4 regions of the Herbaspirillum sp. RTI4 genome follow, and region 2 is predicted to be linked to each of the others. Evidence: predicted binding sites of a transcription regulator. Region 2 holds the regulator's gene; each other region holds the start of a gene.
What was found. The regulator FliA, encoded in region 2, starts transcription of late flagellar genes. The targets are predictions, from matches to a motif close to CTAAAGTTTNNNNNNNNNNNGCCGNTA.

Region 1 (3,293 bases), 320 kb from region 2:
CTATCGCGTGAACGTCTGCTGAAGCTGTACAAGGAACTGAAAGGCATCTCGCCACCCAAGGGGATGCTGCCGTTTTCTACCGACTGGTTCATCACCTGGCAGCCGAATATCCATTCGTCGCTCTTCATCAATATCCATAAGTATCTGGTCGATCACGCCAGCGTGACTGGCGTCGGGGCGATCATGAAAGCCTATCAGCTCTATCTTGAGCAAGTCGGCCATATCAATAGTGCGGAACAAGCTGTGTTGTCGCTCACGCGCGCCTGGACTCTGGTGCGTTTCTTTGAAAGCAAAATGCTGAGCACGGCTCCCTGCAGCAAATGCGGCGGCCATTTCGTGGTGCATAGGCTGGACTTGCATCATGGCTATCTGTGCGGTTTGTGCCACATGCCTTCGCGTGCCGGCAAAACCAAGAAGGCTAAAGATCTTGCCATCGAAGCAGTCGCTATTGAAATACTCCTCTGATTACTGCCTCGTTGCGTGAGTAAGGCTCTCGCCCCTTCGGAATCGCTCCGCCGGTCTTTCTTGCATGCGCCAGCGATACAGGCATTGTTCATTTCCCTTTTGGCCGTGGCGCTTATCAGTCTGTCTGATTTTGCGTTGGAAAATTATGCCGGAATAGTTTTTCCTCGCTGGCTCAATGTTTTGCTACAGGGATTGGTTGCCGCGATCATTGCCCGGGCGCGTGGAATGGCCATGTGGTGGTGGGGCATCCTGTTGATCTTTCCTGGTGCTGCCGCGCTCGTGAATGCATGGCAATTACCGCCACTATTCTTCTTTGTGGGATTCATTTTTCTCCTGCTCCTGTTCTGGAGCACGTTCCGCAGTCAGGTTCCTTTTTACCCTTCGCGTCCGTCGACATGGGCTGCCGTCGCGAGTGTGCTGCCATCTGGACGACCCTTGCGTTTTATCGACATAGGCAGCGGTTTGGGAGGCTTGGTATTGAATCTGGCGCGAGTCCGCCCCGACAGTCATTTTGTCGGTATAGAAATTGCCCCGCTGCCTTGGTTGATCAGCCGTCTGCGTGCATTTTTCACCGGTAGCGCGAGTAGTTTTGTACTTGGTAATTACCATGCCCTGGATTTCGCCGGGTACGACGTCATTTTCGCGTATCTGTCACCGGCAGCGATGGTGCAATTGTGGGACAAGGCATCCCGGGAAATGGTAACCGGTAGCATCTTGCTCAGTTATGAATTCCTGATACCGGAGGTGCCTCCCGATTTTGTGATTCAGCCTCGACCAGGGTCGCCGATTTTGTACGGTTGGCATATGTAAGCGCAAAGAGCTGTGTTACATTTTCATCAAGCTATCAAGTTTCGTGCGTTTTTGACGTAATCGATAAATGCGGCATTGTTTCTGTGAAATTTTGGATTAGTTGCGCCAACGGAAGAGCGTTATCGGTTATAAGCTGTATGCGATAAAAAAATCATTGAATGTCTCAGCGCAGGGGAGTGCGATTTGTTTGTCATCATTGGATATGTAATTGTTTGTTTCTCCGTTTTTGGCGGGTTTGCCATGGGCGGCGGGCATCTCGGCGCACTGTTTCAGCCGCTTGAATTGCTGATGATCGGCGGTGCCGGTGCCGGCGCTTTCATGGTGGGCAATACCACCACGGCAATCAAGGCGACGATCAAGGCATTGCCGGGTATTTTCAAAGGCTCTCGTTATAACAAAGCCTTGTACATGGAATTGATGTCGATGTTGTTTGAGATATTGACCAAGGCGCGCAAGGAAGGCTTGATGTCGATCGAAAGCGATATCGAAGACCCTCACGCCAGCGCCATCTTCAGCAAATACAGCAATGTCATCGCCGATCATCATCTGATTGAATTCCTGACCGATTACTTGCGCCTGATGGTATCGGGAAATATGGATGCGTTTCAAATCGAAAACCTGATGGATAACGAAATTGAAACCCATCATCATGAAGGCGAAGTTCCTGCGCATTGCATCGCCAAACTGGGCGATGGTTTGCCGGCTTTCGGTATCGTGGCGGCGGTGATGGGGGTGGTGCATACGATGGAGTCGGTGGGTATTCCACCGTCCGAGCTGGGCATGCTGATCGCGCATGCGCTGGTGGGTACCTTCCTGGGTATTTTGCTAGCCTACGGTTTTGTTGGTCCTCTTTCGGGATTGCTGGAGCAGAAGCTGCACGAATCCACCAAAGTATTTCAATGCGTCAAAGTAGCCTTACTCGCCAGTCTGAACGGCTACGCGCCGGCGCTATCGATTGAGTTTGGACGCAAGGTTTTATTCTCCACCGATCGTCCGACGTTTCTGGAACTGGAATCGCACGTTAAAAACTCCAAAAACAAGTAAGGGAGCCGCTGATGAAGCTGCTGCGCAGTGCAATTTCAGGACGGCGACGTTCACCGCACTCAAGTACAGCGGCGTTCCTTACCCTCGATTTCGGGTGACTCACTCCCCTTTATCCGCGGTTCCATAAGGCAGTAGCTGGAAGACTGTCCCTGCAATCTTAACCATTAACCATTAACCGCAACAGGAGTTCGCATGGCCGATGAAGGGCTACGCCCCATTATCGTCAAACGCATCAAAAAAGGCGGTGGCGGCCATCATGGCGGCGCATGGAAGATTGCCTACGCCGATTTTGTGACGGCGATGATGGCGTTTTTTCTGCTGATGTGGCTGTTGGGTTCGACTGCCAAAGGCGATTTGAACGGTATTGCTGAATTTTTCAAGACGCCATTAAAGGTGGCTATGGCAGGCGGTTCTGGTAGCGGCGATGCGTCGAGTATCTTGCCGGGCGGGGGTAAGGATTTGACGCGGCAAGATGGCCAGCTGCGACGAGGTCAAAACGACACCCCTAGCAAGAAGACCACTCAACGCGCGGCCAAGCAGGAGGCGCAGCGCATTGAAATGGAAAAGCTCAAAGAATTGAAGAAGCGCATTGAAGAAGCAATCGAGGCCAGTCCGAGCCTGAGTCAGTTCAAGAAACAGCTCTTGCTCGACATCACAACCGAGGGGCTGCGGATACAGATTGTCGATGAAAAAAATCGTCCGATGTTTGCCTTGGCGAAAGCAGATTTGCAGCCTTACACCAGGGACATTCTGCGTGAAATTGGCAAGGTACTGAATGACGTGCCGAATAAAATCAGCTTGTCAGGACATACGGATGCGACTCCTTACGCGACCGGCGAAAAAAGATATAGCAACTGGGAGTTGTCGGCCGATCGCGCTAACGCCTCGCGTCGCGAACTGATTGCCGGCGGCATGGACGAGTCGAAGTTGCTGAGGGTGGTTGGTTTATCCTCCGCAGTTTTGCTGGACAAGGA
Region 2 (3,293 bases):
ACCCCGTTGCGACAAGATGCATTGCGCACACAGTGGGCAGTGCAGCAGGGCCAGTCCGTTCACATTGTGTCCAACGGCCCCGGTTTTCAAATCACGGTGGAGGGACACGCCATATCGAACGCCGTCGAAGGCCAGTCGGCGCAGGTCAGAACTCCCAACGGACAAGTCATCAGCGGTGTCGTCCGTCCCGGCGGGATCATCGAAATTCCTTATTGAGAATTCGGTAAAAATAGGCCAGCTTCCATTTCTGGAATACATACATCTCAAAATTGAGCAGAAAAGAGCCTCTGTTTAACGCATGGGGTGAGCAAATTCTGGCGTATCTTAATGTCTGGTATGATGCAGGTATGAAATTGTGCGTGGAATATTGCTGTAACCCTCTGTTTTATATTGGGTAAATCCAGATTAATGCTAAAGTTCTCGTTAAACTGGTCGATAAAAAAGACAATACGTAGCTTGGTTACCTTTTAACCAGACAAGGACACGCTGTGAGCATTGATAATTCCCTCCAAAACACCAGTTATCCGCAGTCCGGGATAGCTCAGGTTCGCATCAACGGCAACAATGCCAAAAATGCGCCCGTCGGCAACGACGCCCCAGCTGCGGCTGCATCCTCCGCGCCGGAAACGACTGACACCAAAGAACCTGCGAAAGATAGCGTTAAGTTATCGAGCCAGTATCAGGCGCTGGGTAGCCAGGTTTCCAGCAGCACCAGTTTCGATGCGAAAAAAGTCGCTGCGATCAAGACCGCCATTGCTAACGGTGAATTCAAGATTGATCCTGAAAAAGTAGCGGCTGGTTTGCTCTCAACAGTCAAGGATCTGATCGGCGCGCGCGCCTGAAGGATGCGACGGATGCAATAGTCATTCGGCAATAGTTATTCGTCAATAGTCATTCGGCAATAGTACTTAGTCCTTAGTCATAGGTTTCCCTTTTAGCCATGCCCAATAAGACAGACACCCCCGCCAGCTTATTAAAAGAAGAACAGCAAGCGACGCTGGGTTTACTGTCCTCTTTGCAACAAGAGCAAGTCGCGTTATTGCAGTCAAACAATGCACTGACGCCGGAAATCATCACCATCAAGGCAGAAACGATCTCATTGATGGCGCACTTCGCGGAAAAGCGCCACACCATTCTGGAATCATTGGGTTTCGAAGCGTCTGAACAAGGCATGCAAAGCTGGATCGATCAGGATGGCAACGCCGACATTCTTTCCACTTGGAAGCAAATTCTGGAAACAGCGACCGCTGCGCGTGAACTGAATCGTTTGAATGGCATGCTGATCAGCAAGCAACTGGCATTCAATCAAAACACCCTCGACATTCTGCAAGGCAAACCCCTCGGCGGCAGCAATTTCTACGGTCCAGACGGGCAATCCAACCTGAAACCGGGTGGTCGCACTTTGGGCATAGGCTAAACCCCCCATACCGAAGCAGCATAAAAAAAGAGCGCATTGCGCTCTTTTTTGTTATCCATCGCAAGCTGCCACTCACGTAATACATCAAACCAGCATGTCCCTGCTTCGATGTGGCAGGCCGCGCTCAATCCATCCAGCAAACAGCACCGAGTCGTTAAGCTGCGCCGGTCCAGGCGTCTTGCCGCAACTGGCTTCGCATGCGGGCAATCGCCTGACTATGCAATTGACAGACGCGCGACTCCGACACGCCCATCACCGCACCAATTTCCTTCAGATTCAACTCTTGCTCGTAATAAAGTGCCATCAGAATTTTTTCGCGCTCAGGCAAGGCCCGAATGGAATCGACCACTGCCTCGCGGAAACCTTCATCAACCAGACTCTGCAAGGGATCATCGGATTCCCCCGTCTGATGTCGATCCAGAAAATGCTCATGACCACCGTCGCCATCGTGAAAATCTTCGTAATAAATTAACTGGTGGCCACCGCAATCGCCCAACAACTCCTGGTAGTCTTTCAGCGGCATCTTGAGGTGATCGGCCACCTCCTGCTCTTGCGGTGGACGACCAAGCTGCTGCAACAGCGCCTGAATTGCATTTTCGATCTTGCGCGTATTTTGCCGGATGCTCCGTGGCAGCCAGTCGGTACTGCGCAACTCATCGAGCATGGCACCGCGTATGCGCTGCACGGCATAGGTTTCGAATTGCGCGCCATGCGTATCTTCATAACGGTTAACGGCATCCAGCAGACCGATCATCCCGGCCTGAATCAGATCGTCTACCTCAACGCTGGGCGGCAACTTGGCCTTCATTTGATGGGCGAGTTTTTTTACCAGAGGAGCATGCTGCTCCAGCAGATTAGGTTTGCCCACCTTGCCATTGACGTTATACATGAACGTCATACTCCGATAGAGACAGGGCCGAGGTCCATGTCATAAGCCGATGCGGCGATAAAAGGCGCACTGAATTGCTCCGCAAGACGATTGAAGGCGAGCGCCGCCGCCGTGCGAGGAAACGCATCCCCCACCGACCGGCCCAATACCGCAGCACGCGCCAAGTGAATATCGGCCGGTACCGACCCCAAAAACCGCAATTGCGACGCCAAATACCGGCTGGCCGCCTTGGACATATTGGCAAACACCGTTTGCGCATCCCGATCCGAACTACCGGTCACCAGCAAACTCACTGGCCGCCGTCCCAGTTTCTCGTTCAGACGCTTCAGCAAAACGTAGGCCGCTTTGATCGATGCCGAATTGCCCGTGACCTGGATAATGATTTCACCCGCTTCCATAGTGGAAAGCGGCAGTCCATCTTCCTCATCCAGTTCCGCATTGACCAGCATCAGATCGACACGATCCACCAGGGTATTGAATATCTGCGACAAACGCAGCGCCAGCGGATGCGTACCCAGCGATGCCACCGGCCCGCTCAGACGGGCAATATTAAAACCTTGCGGTGTCATGCGCACGGCATCGTCAAGCGCGTGGCGCTGTGTGGCCACGTCCAATAAAGACGCTGGTGCCGGATGGCTGAGCCGCGATAAAGCGCTGCTGGCAATGCCCGAATCCAGCGCATCGACCAGCAGCACATTGCTGCCAGAACGCGCCAGCGAACCCGCCAGATTAATCAGCGTGCTATTTTTTTCTGCAATCGGCAAGACCGACAGAAAAGTGAAGATACGTGGCTTGGGACGCTCCAACATGCGCCGCAAACCTTCCGCCTGATCGATCACGATGTTAGCCAAGATTCACCTCGCGCAAACTTTTATCCTGCATGGAACGCGCGGTCGGGCCGACAATCACCGGCAATTCAGCATCCTGAAATTCAAACGGCGCGGTTTCGCGTTTCAGTTTGAAAGCGCGATCCACCAGATACAACTT
Region 3 (3,293 bases), 730 kb from region 2:
GCAGGATATTGTCGGCGTCAAAGTCAGGTTGAGCGGCAACCTGGTTTACGATCAGGACACCTGGGTGCCGCAAATCGCTGTCGGGGCCATGTTCAAACACAATAACGGTGTCGGCGGTTTAAGCGGCGTGAATAACGTCACCCAGCTTGGCGCAGCCAGCGACCACGGCATTGATTACTACCTGAGCGCCACCAAACTGTTCATGGAACAAAGCATCCTGCTTAACGGCACTCTGCGCGCCACCAAGGCAAACCAGATGGGTTTGATGGGTTTTGGCGGCGATCTGCATAACCGCTATCAATTGATGGCGGAGGGGTCGGCCGCCTATCTAATTTCGCGCCAACTGCTGGCCGGTGTCGAATACAGGATGAAGCCGCGCAATCTCGCCATCGATCAGGAAAAGGACAATTACGATGTTTTTGTTTCCTATTTCCCCATCAAAAATGTCTCGGTGACACTCGCTTACGTGGCGCTGGGCGACATCACTATTTACAATACCCGCCGGCAAAACGGCGCCTATTTGTCCTTGCAGGCTGGCTTTTAAGTTGCGATCAGGAATCTGATGAGAAAATTTTCCTTCCTTCCTCTGGCGATGCTGATGCTGATGCTTTTGCTAACGCTATCGTCGGCGCGAGCCGAGACTACTGAAACCCTTTACGACAGCCTTGGCGGGCAAGCCGTGATCAACAATATCGTTGACGGTTTTTTGAAGATCGCGCTGGACGATCCGCGTATCAAGGAAACATTTTCTGAGAGTGAAATGAAACGCTTGCGGGCCATGCTGGCAGAGCATCTGTGCAAGGTGGTCGACGGCCCCTGTGTCTATACCGGCGATCCAATGAAGGAAGTGCATCAGGGCCTGGGCATCAATCAGGCCCGTTTTAATGCCATGACCGAAGATTTCCAGACCGCCATGGTGCAGCTCAGTATTCCTGCGCCTATCCAATACCGCGTGCTGGCCAGACTTGCTCCTATGCAAAGAGATATCATCAGTCGGTGAGCGCAGGGCATGCAAGCGGCGTATGCTTTGGACGAGGCAGGCATTCAGGTTTTGGGATTTGCTGCCGATAATTCGAATGTACCCACTCTTGGTACTTACTTCCGGTACCCACTTCTCATATAAGGATCTAGCATGGACATCACCTCGGCTATTGAAAAAATTGCAACGAAAATGGCGTCGGATAAAAATACCGATTCGATTGATATGAAGATGCTGAAAAAAGCGATGGACATTCAGGCAAACACCGGCGCGCAACTGATTAGCGCATTGCCGCCCGTGCCTGCCAATCCGAATATCGGCCGCAACATCAATACGACAGCCTGAGCTGAGTATTGCGCGTCAACGGTGTCGGGCGACATGGTCTTACCCCAAGGTATTGCTCCATCGTCTTATCCTCGTGTGGCCGGAAACGATCGCCCTGCGCCGTATTTCTCCTGAGTTGAATTGAATTGAACAATCGCTGCACCCCGCCGTTGCCCTTGCGTGATGGCGTTTCACCTTCGTATTTATGGTTGCCTGAAGGTGACTGGCCGGATATGGCGACTTTCCTGGTGTCGCATTTCCCGGGAGTCTCTGCCGCTGAATGGGCGGCGCGCATGCGCGCCGGCGAAGTCGTCGATCAGCATGGCAATCCCTTTCACGCGCATAGTCCCTACCGTCGCGGCGACTGCGTGTATTACTACCGCACGCTGGACGACGAAGAATCCATCCCGGTCACCGAGCGCATCCTGTTTCAGGATGAACATCTGCTGGTGGCCGACAAACCCCATTTTCTGCCCGTCATCCCGTCCGGTCGTTTTTTGCAGCAAACTTTGCTGGTGCGGCTGAAAAAAAGCACGGGACTGGAGCATCTATCGCCGCTGCACCGCATCGATCGCGAAACTGCCGGTCTCGTCCTTTTTTCGACGGATCCGTCTACCCGGGGTCTGTATCAATCGATGTTCCAAAAAAAGACCATGCAAAAAACCTACGAGGCGATTGCAGCGTCGTTGCGCGATACCGTTTTCCCGATTACGCATTGCAGTCGGATGATAGAAGGGGAGCCGTTTTTCCGCATGCAGGAAGTGCCTGGCACGCCTAATTCTGAAACCCGCATTGATTGTATTGAGAAGCGCGGCGAACTGAGTTTGTATCGTCTCAATCCAGTCACCGGCAAGCGGCATCAGCTACGCGTGCATCTGGCGGGACTCGGCATGCCTATCCTGAATGATCAGTTTTATCCGCATCCGGTGCCGGTGGGTCATCAGGATGACTTTACAAAACCGCTCAAACTTTTGGCGAAGGCAATTTCTTTCACCGATCCTTTAAGCGGACTGGAGCGGTACTTTGAGAGCCGTCTTAGCCTGGACGATGCGGTTTAGTCTGACGAAAGTTGTTTGATTTTTCGTTGGCACTATCCGATTGAAACCGCAGTTCCCGGCCCCTCAGCATCCCTTGCCAGTACAAGGCCGGCAAAATGCGCTCCTTTAACAGCCATGCCAGTCGCGCAGGATGGGGGCCGTTGATGAGCCAGTCAGGAAAATTCGGCATGACTTTTCCGCCATAGAGAAATTCTGCGAGAGCCATCTTGCCGCTCTCCACTGTCAGCGGACTCGCCCCATCCCCGCTGTAATGACTTTCCCCTTCGGCCATGCCCAGTCCGGCCAATACATTATGCACAACCACCGGCGCCTGCAACCGGGCGGCGGCTGCCGTTTTCGCATGGGGTGCATGGATGACATCGCCGAGCGCGTAAATATTGCTGAAGCGGCTATGACGCAGGGAAGTCGGATCGACGCTCACCCAGCCCGAGGCATCGGACAGCGGGCTGGCGTGAATAAAATCTGGAGGAGCCTGCGGCGGAACGACGTGGAGCATATCGAATTTTTTTTGAATGATTTCTTTCGATTGCTCTTCGTTTTTACGAGAAAAAGTAGCGACCTTCGACCCGCCATCGACCGCAATCAGTTGATGGTTGAATTGAAGACGAATACCGTCGGCTTCGACATACTCCATGAGCGCCGGCACATAGGCCGCTCCGCCAAAAAAAACTGCTCCGGCGTTACAAAAATCAATATCCGTTTTTGACAGGTCCCCAGTTTTTTGCCAATAATCGGCCGACAAATACATCTCTTTTTGCGCTGCCCCTGCGGTTCTTACCGGTAGGGGCGGCTGAGTGAAAAGGGCATGCCCGCCCCGCATTTTTTGCACCAGTTCCCAGGTTTGCGGTGCCAGCTCAAACGTATAGCTTGAGGTAACGCCATTTCTCCCCAGCGTATCGGACAGTCCTTCTATCGCATCCCAATCGGGCTTC
Region 4 (3,293 bases), 1.7 Mb from region 2:
ACATGTCACACCGGCTAGGCTATCTCTCCGAAGCGAGCAGCCTCCGCGTGCGCACACTGGTCGCAGCAGCCGGATTGCCAGTGACAGCACCCGACCTCGGCGCGACCACATGGCTGGAATGGATGCGGGTCGACAAGAAAAACGAGGATGGCAAAATCAAATTCATCCTGATCAAACCACTAGGCACGCCCCTGATCACGGACGTGCCGCAAGAAGTGCTGCTGGCGACCCTGGCGCACTGCACCGGGAAAACCCCATGAAAAACGAAGAAGCGCCGTCACCGCTGGCCCTCTACGCCGCACGCGCCGCGCATTCGCCGGGTCGCCGTTTCAGCGAAGCGCCACCCTCAACACGCAGCGAATTTCAGCGCGACCGCGACCGCATCATCCACTCGGCCGCCTTCCGTCGGCTCGAATACAAGACCCAGGTTTTCGTCAACCATGAAGGCGACCTGTTCCGCACCCGTCTTACGCACAGCATCGAAGTCGCGCAGATCGCCCGCTCCGCCGCGCGCAATCTGCATCTCAACGAAGATCTGGTGGAAGCCATTTCGCTGGCGCACGACCTCGGTCACACACCCTTCGGCCACGCCGGGCAAGACGCGCTCAATGACCGTATGCAGCCCTATGGCGGCTTCGAGCACAATCTGCAAAGCCTGCGTCTGGTCGATACGCTGGAACAGCACTACGGCGCTTTCGACGGTCTCAATCTGATGTTCGAAACCCGCGAAGGCATACTCAAGCATTGCTCGGCGGCCAACGCCCGCCAGCTCGGCGACATTGGCCAGCGCTTTCTCGACCGCCTGCAACCGTCGCTGGAAGCGCAGCTAGCCAATCTGTCCGATGAAATCGCCTATAACAACCACGATGTGGACGACGGTTTGCGCTCCGGCCTGCTGAGTACCGAGCAATTGATGGAGGTCGATTTCTACGCCCGTCATGCGCATCAGGTGGCCGCCGTCTATCCCGGCATCGGCGGCCGCCGCGCCATCAATGAAACCGTGCGCCGCATGATCAATGCGCTGGTGACCGACCTGATCGACACCTCGCAAGCACGTATCACCGACGCCGCGCCGCAATCGCTGGACGATGTGCGCCATGCGCCACCGCTGATCGCTTTTTCCGACGAGATGGCCACGCAGGCCGCGCTGCTCAAGCGTTTTCTGCACGAAAACCTGTACCGCCATTACCAGGTCAACCGCATGACCAGCAAGGCGCGGCGCATCGTGACCGACCTGTTCGATGCCTTCATGGCAGAACCACAACTGCTGCCGCCGGATTACCAGCTTGCCGCAGCAATCAGTGGCAGCAGCGACACAACCGCAAACAACTCACGGCAGGCACGCCATATCGCCGACTACATCGCCGGCATGACCGACCGCTACGCCATTCGCGAGCATCGTCGTCTGTTCCAGATCGACGAACTGTAAACAGGGGCGCGGCAAAGCTGCCGCCGGGCAATGTCGCGGACGGAACGGGAATCCGCTAAGCTAAGGCAATGTGAGCAGCATCCGCTTAGGGCGTGTTGACGACTAAAGCTTTGCCCACAGCAGCCGATAACAAGAAACGTAAAGAAAATGTAAAGAACTGCAGCCAACGTCCCCTCCCCCACTCCAGAAGGAGCACATCATGAGCATCGGCGCCATCACCACGCCCTCCACCACCGTCCCCGCCAATGCGGCCACGGCAACGACGGCATCAACGGACACGACTTCCGGCACAGCAACTACGACGGATGCTTCCGCCGCAGCAAATGGCACGAGCACCGCAACGGACGCCAGCACTGCCGGAACCGCCGCACCGCAGCCACTCACAGTCGCCTCGTCCAACGCCCAGCTGAACGCCTCCATCATTGTTGCCACACTGGATGTCAAACTCACCGCACAAAGCGAACCGCTGAATCTGCTCTACAAGACCGCCGTGGAAAATCTGAATGCGGTACTGAAGCCAACCCAAGGCGATCAGGCGATCCAGAAAGCATCGACCGATGACAACTCCCCTGCGGCCACCGCCGGTCGCATCGTCAGCTTCGTCACCAATGCCTTCGCGCAGTACAGCCAGATGCATCCGGATCAGACGTCAGCGGACTCGGCCCAAAAATTCATGGCCCTTATCCAGCCCGGTATCGAGGCAGGGTTCAAGGAAGGTCGGGATATTCTGAAGGGATTGAATGTGCTCAATGGCGACATCGCCAGCAATGTCGACAAGACTTACTCTCTGGTACAACAGGGCCTTGCCGCCTTTGTCGCCGCACAAAATGTGGCGGGTAGCGGAACGGCAACTGCTGGCAGCAGTACCGCAGATACCTCAGGAGCATCCGCAGCGTCGGCAGCGTCCGAGACGACGGTGACGACCAGCACCACGTCCATCTCACTGAGTACCAGTACGACCAGCACGACCAGCATCAACACCACCGCCTGAAGCCGTAAGCCCCAGGCGGCAGCACAGCATCAGCACAAAGTCAGGACTTGAGCTTGGCGAACGCCGCCGCCATCGCACTATTGCCATCCGACTGCGACTGGCGCGGCTGCTGCTGTTGATGCTGCGCCATGCGGCGTGAATCGTTGCGATCAGCGCGCTGCTCGGGCTTGGCCCCCGGCACCGGCGCGGAGTCGCTCAGACGCATGGTCAGCGCAATGCGCTTGCGCTTCTCATCGATTTCCAGCACTTTCACTTTGACCACCTGTCCGGCCTTGACCACGGAATGCGGGTCTTTGACGAAGGTATTCGACAAGGCCGAGATATGCACCAGTCCATCCTGATGCACGCCGATGTCAACAAACGCGCCGAAAGCGGCGACGTTAGTCACCACCCCTTCCAGAATCATGTCGGGACGCAGATCACGGATTTCCTCGACGCCTTCCTTGAACGTGGCAGTGCTGAATTCAGGACGCGGATCGCGCCCCGGTTTTTCCAGTTCTTTCAGAATGTCGGTGATGGTCGGCACACCGAAACGCTCATCCGCATATTTCGCTGGATTCAGCGCCTTGAGCAAACCGGCGTCGCCGATCACGCTTTTCACATCCTTCTTGATATCATCGAGAATCTTTTGCACCAGCGGATACGATTCGGGATGCACGGCGGAAGCGTCGAGCGGATTGTCGCCATTCATCACGCGCAAAAATCCGGCGGCTTGCTCAAAGGTTTTATCGCCCAGACGCGGCACGGCGCGCAACGCGGCGCGTGAGGCAAACATTCCCTGCATGTCGCGATACGTCACGATGCTTTGCGCCACACCCGCGCTCAAACCAGAAACCCGCGCCAGCAAAGGCGCAGAAGCCGTATTCACATCAA

Region 1: the regulator FliA is predicted to act here: its motif matches at 1,309-1,335, upstream of motA (flagellar motor stator protein MotA).
Region 3: the regulator FliA is predicted to act here: its motif matches at 1,044-1,070, upstream of RGU70_RS11285 (YjfB family protein).
Region 4: the regulator FliA is predicted to act here: its motif matches at 1,532-1,558, upstream of RGU70_RS00860 (DUF5610 domain-containing protein).

The regions. Positions count from the first base shown of each region.
Region 1 covers NZ_JAVIWQ010000002.1:2,113,327-2,116,619, forward strand. The annotation lists gene flhC (flagellar transcriptional regulator FlhC) at 1-465, shown strand, start outside; gene RGU70_RS09580 (class I SAM-dependent methyltransferase) at 550-1,275, shown strand; gene motA (flagellar motor stator protein MotA) at 1,459-2,319, shown strand; gene motB (flagellar motor protein MotB) at 2,512-3,293, shown strand, end outside.
Region 2 covers NZ_JAVIWQ010000002.1:1,794,756-1,798,048, reverse strand. The annotation lists gene flgA (flagellar basal body P-ring formation chaperone FlgA) at 1-216, shown strand, start outside; gene flgM (flagellar biosynthesis anti-sigma factor FlgM) at 489-842, shown strand; gene RGU70_RS08165 (flagellar protein FlgN) at 941-1,417, shown strand; gene RGU70_RS08160 (RNA polymerase sigma factor FliA) at 1,572-2,306, opposite strand; gene RGU70_RS08155 (antiactivator of flagellar biosynthesis FleN protein) at 2,312-3,157, opposite strand; gene flhF (flagellar biosynthesis protein FlhF) at 3,150-3,293, opposite strand, start outside.
Region 3 covers NZ_JAVIWQ010000002.1:2,526,482-2,529,774, forward strand. The annotation lists gene RGU70_RS11275 (DUF3034 family protein) at 1-544, shown strand, start outside; gene RGU70_RS11280 (group 1 truncated hemoglobin) at 563-1,000, shown strand; gene RGU70_RS11285 (YjfB family protein) at 1,133-1,324, shown strand; gene RGU70_RS11290 (pseudouridine synthase) at 1,450-2,361, shown strand; gene RGU70_RS11295 (TIGR01244 family sulfur transferase) at 2,339-3,293, opposite strand, start outside.
Region 4 covers NZ_JAVIWQ010000002.1:140,888-144,180, forward strand. The annotation lists gene aroKB (bifunctional shikimate kinase/3-dehydroquinate synthase AroKB) at 1-260, shown strand, start outside; gene RGU70_RS00855 (deoxyguanosinetriphosphate triphosphohydrolase) at 257-1,429, shown strand; gene RGU70_RS00860 (DUF5610 domain-containing protein) at 1,629-2,420, shown strand; gene RGU70_RS00865 (Tex family protein) at 2,461-3,293, opposite strand, start outside.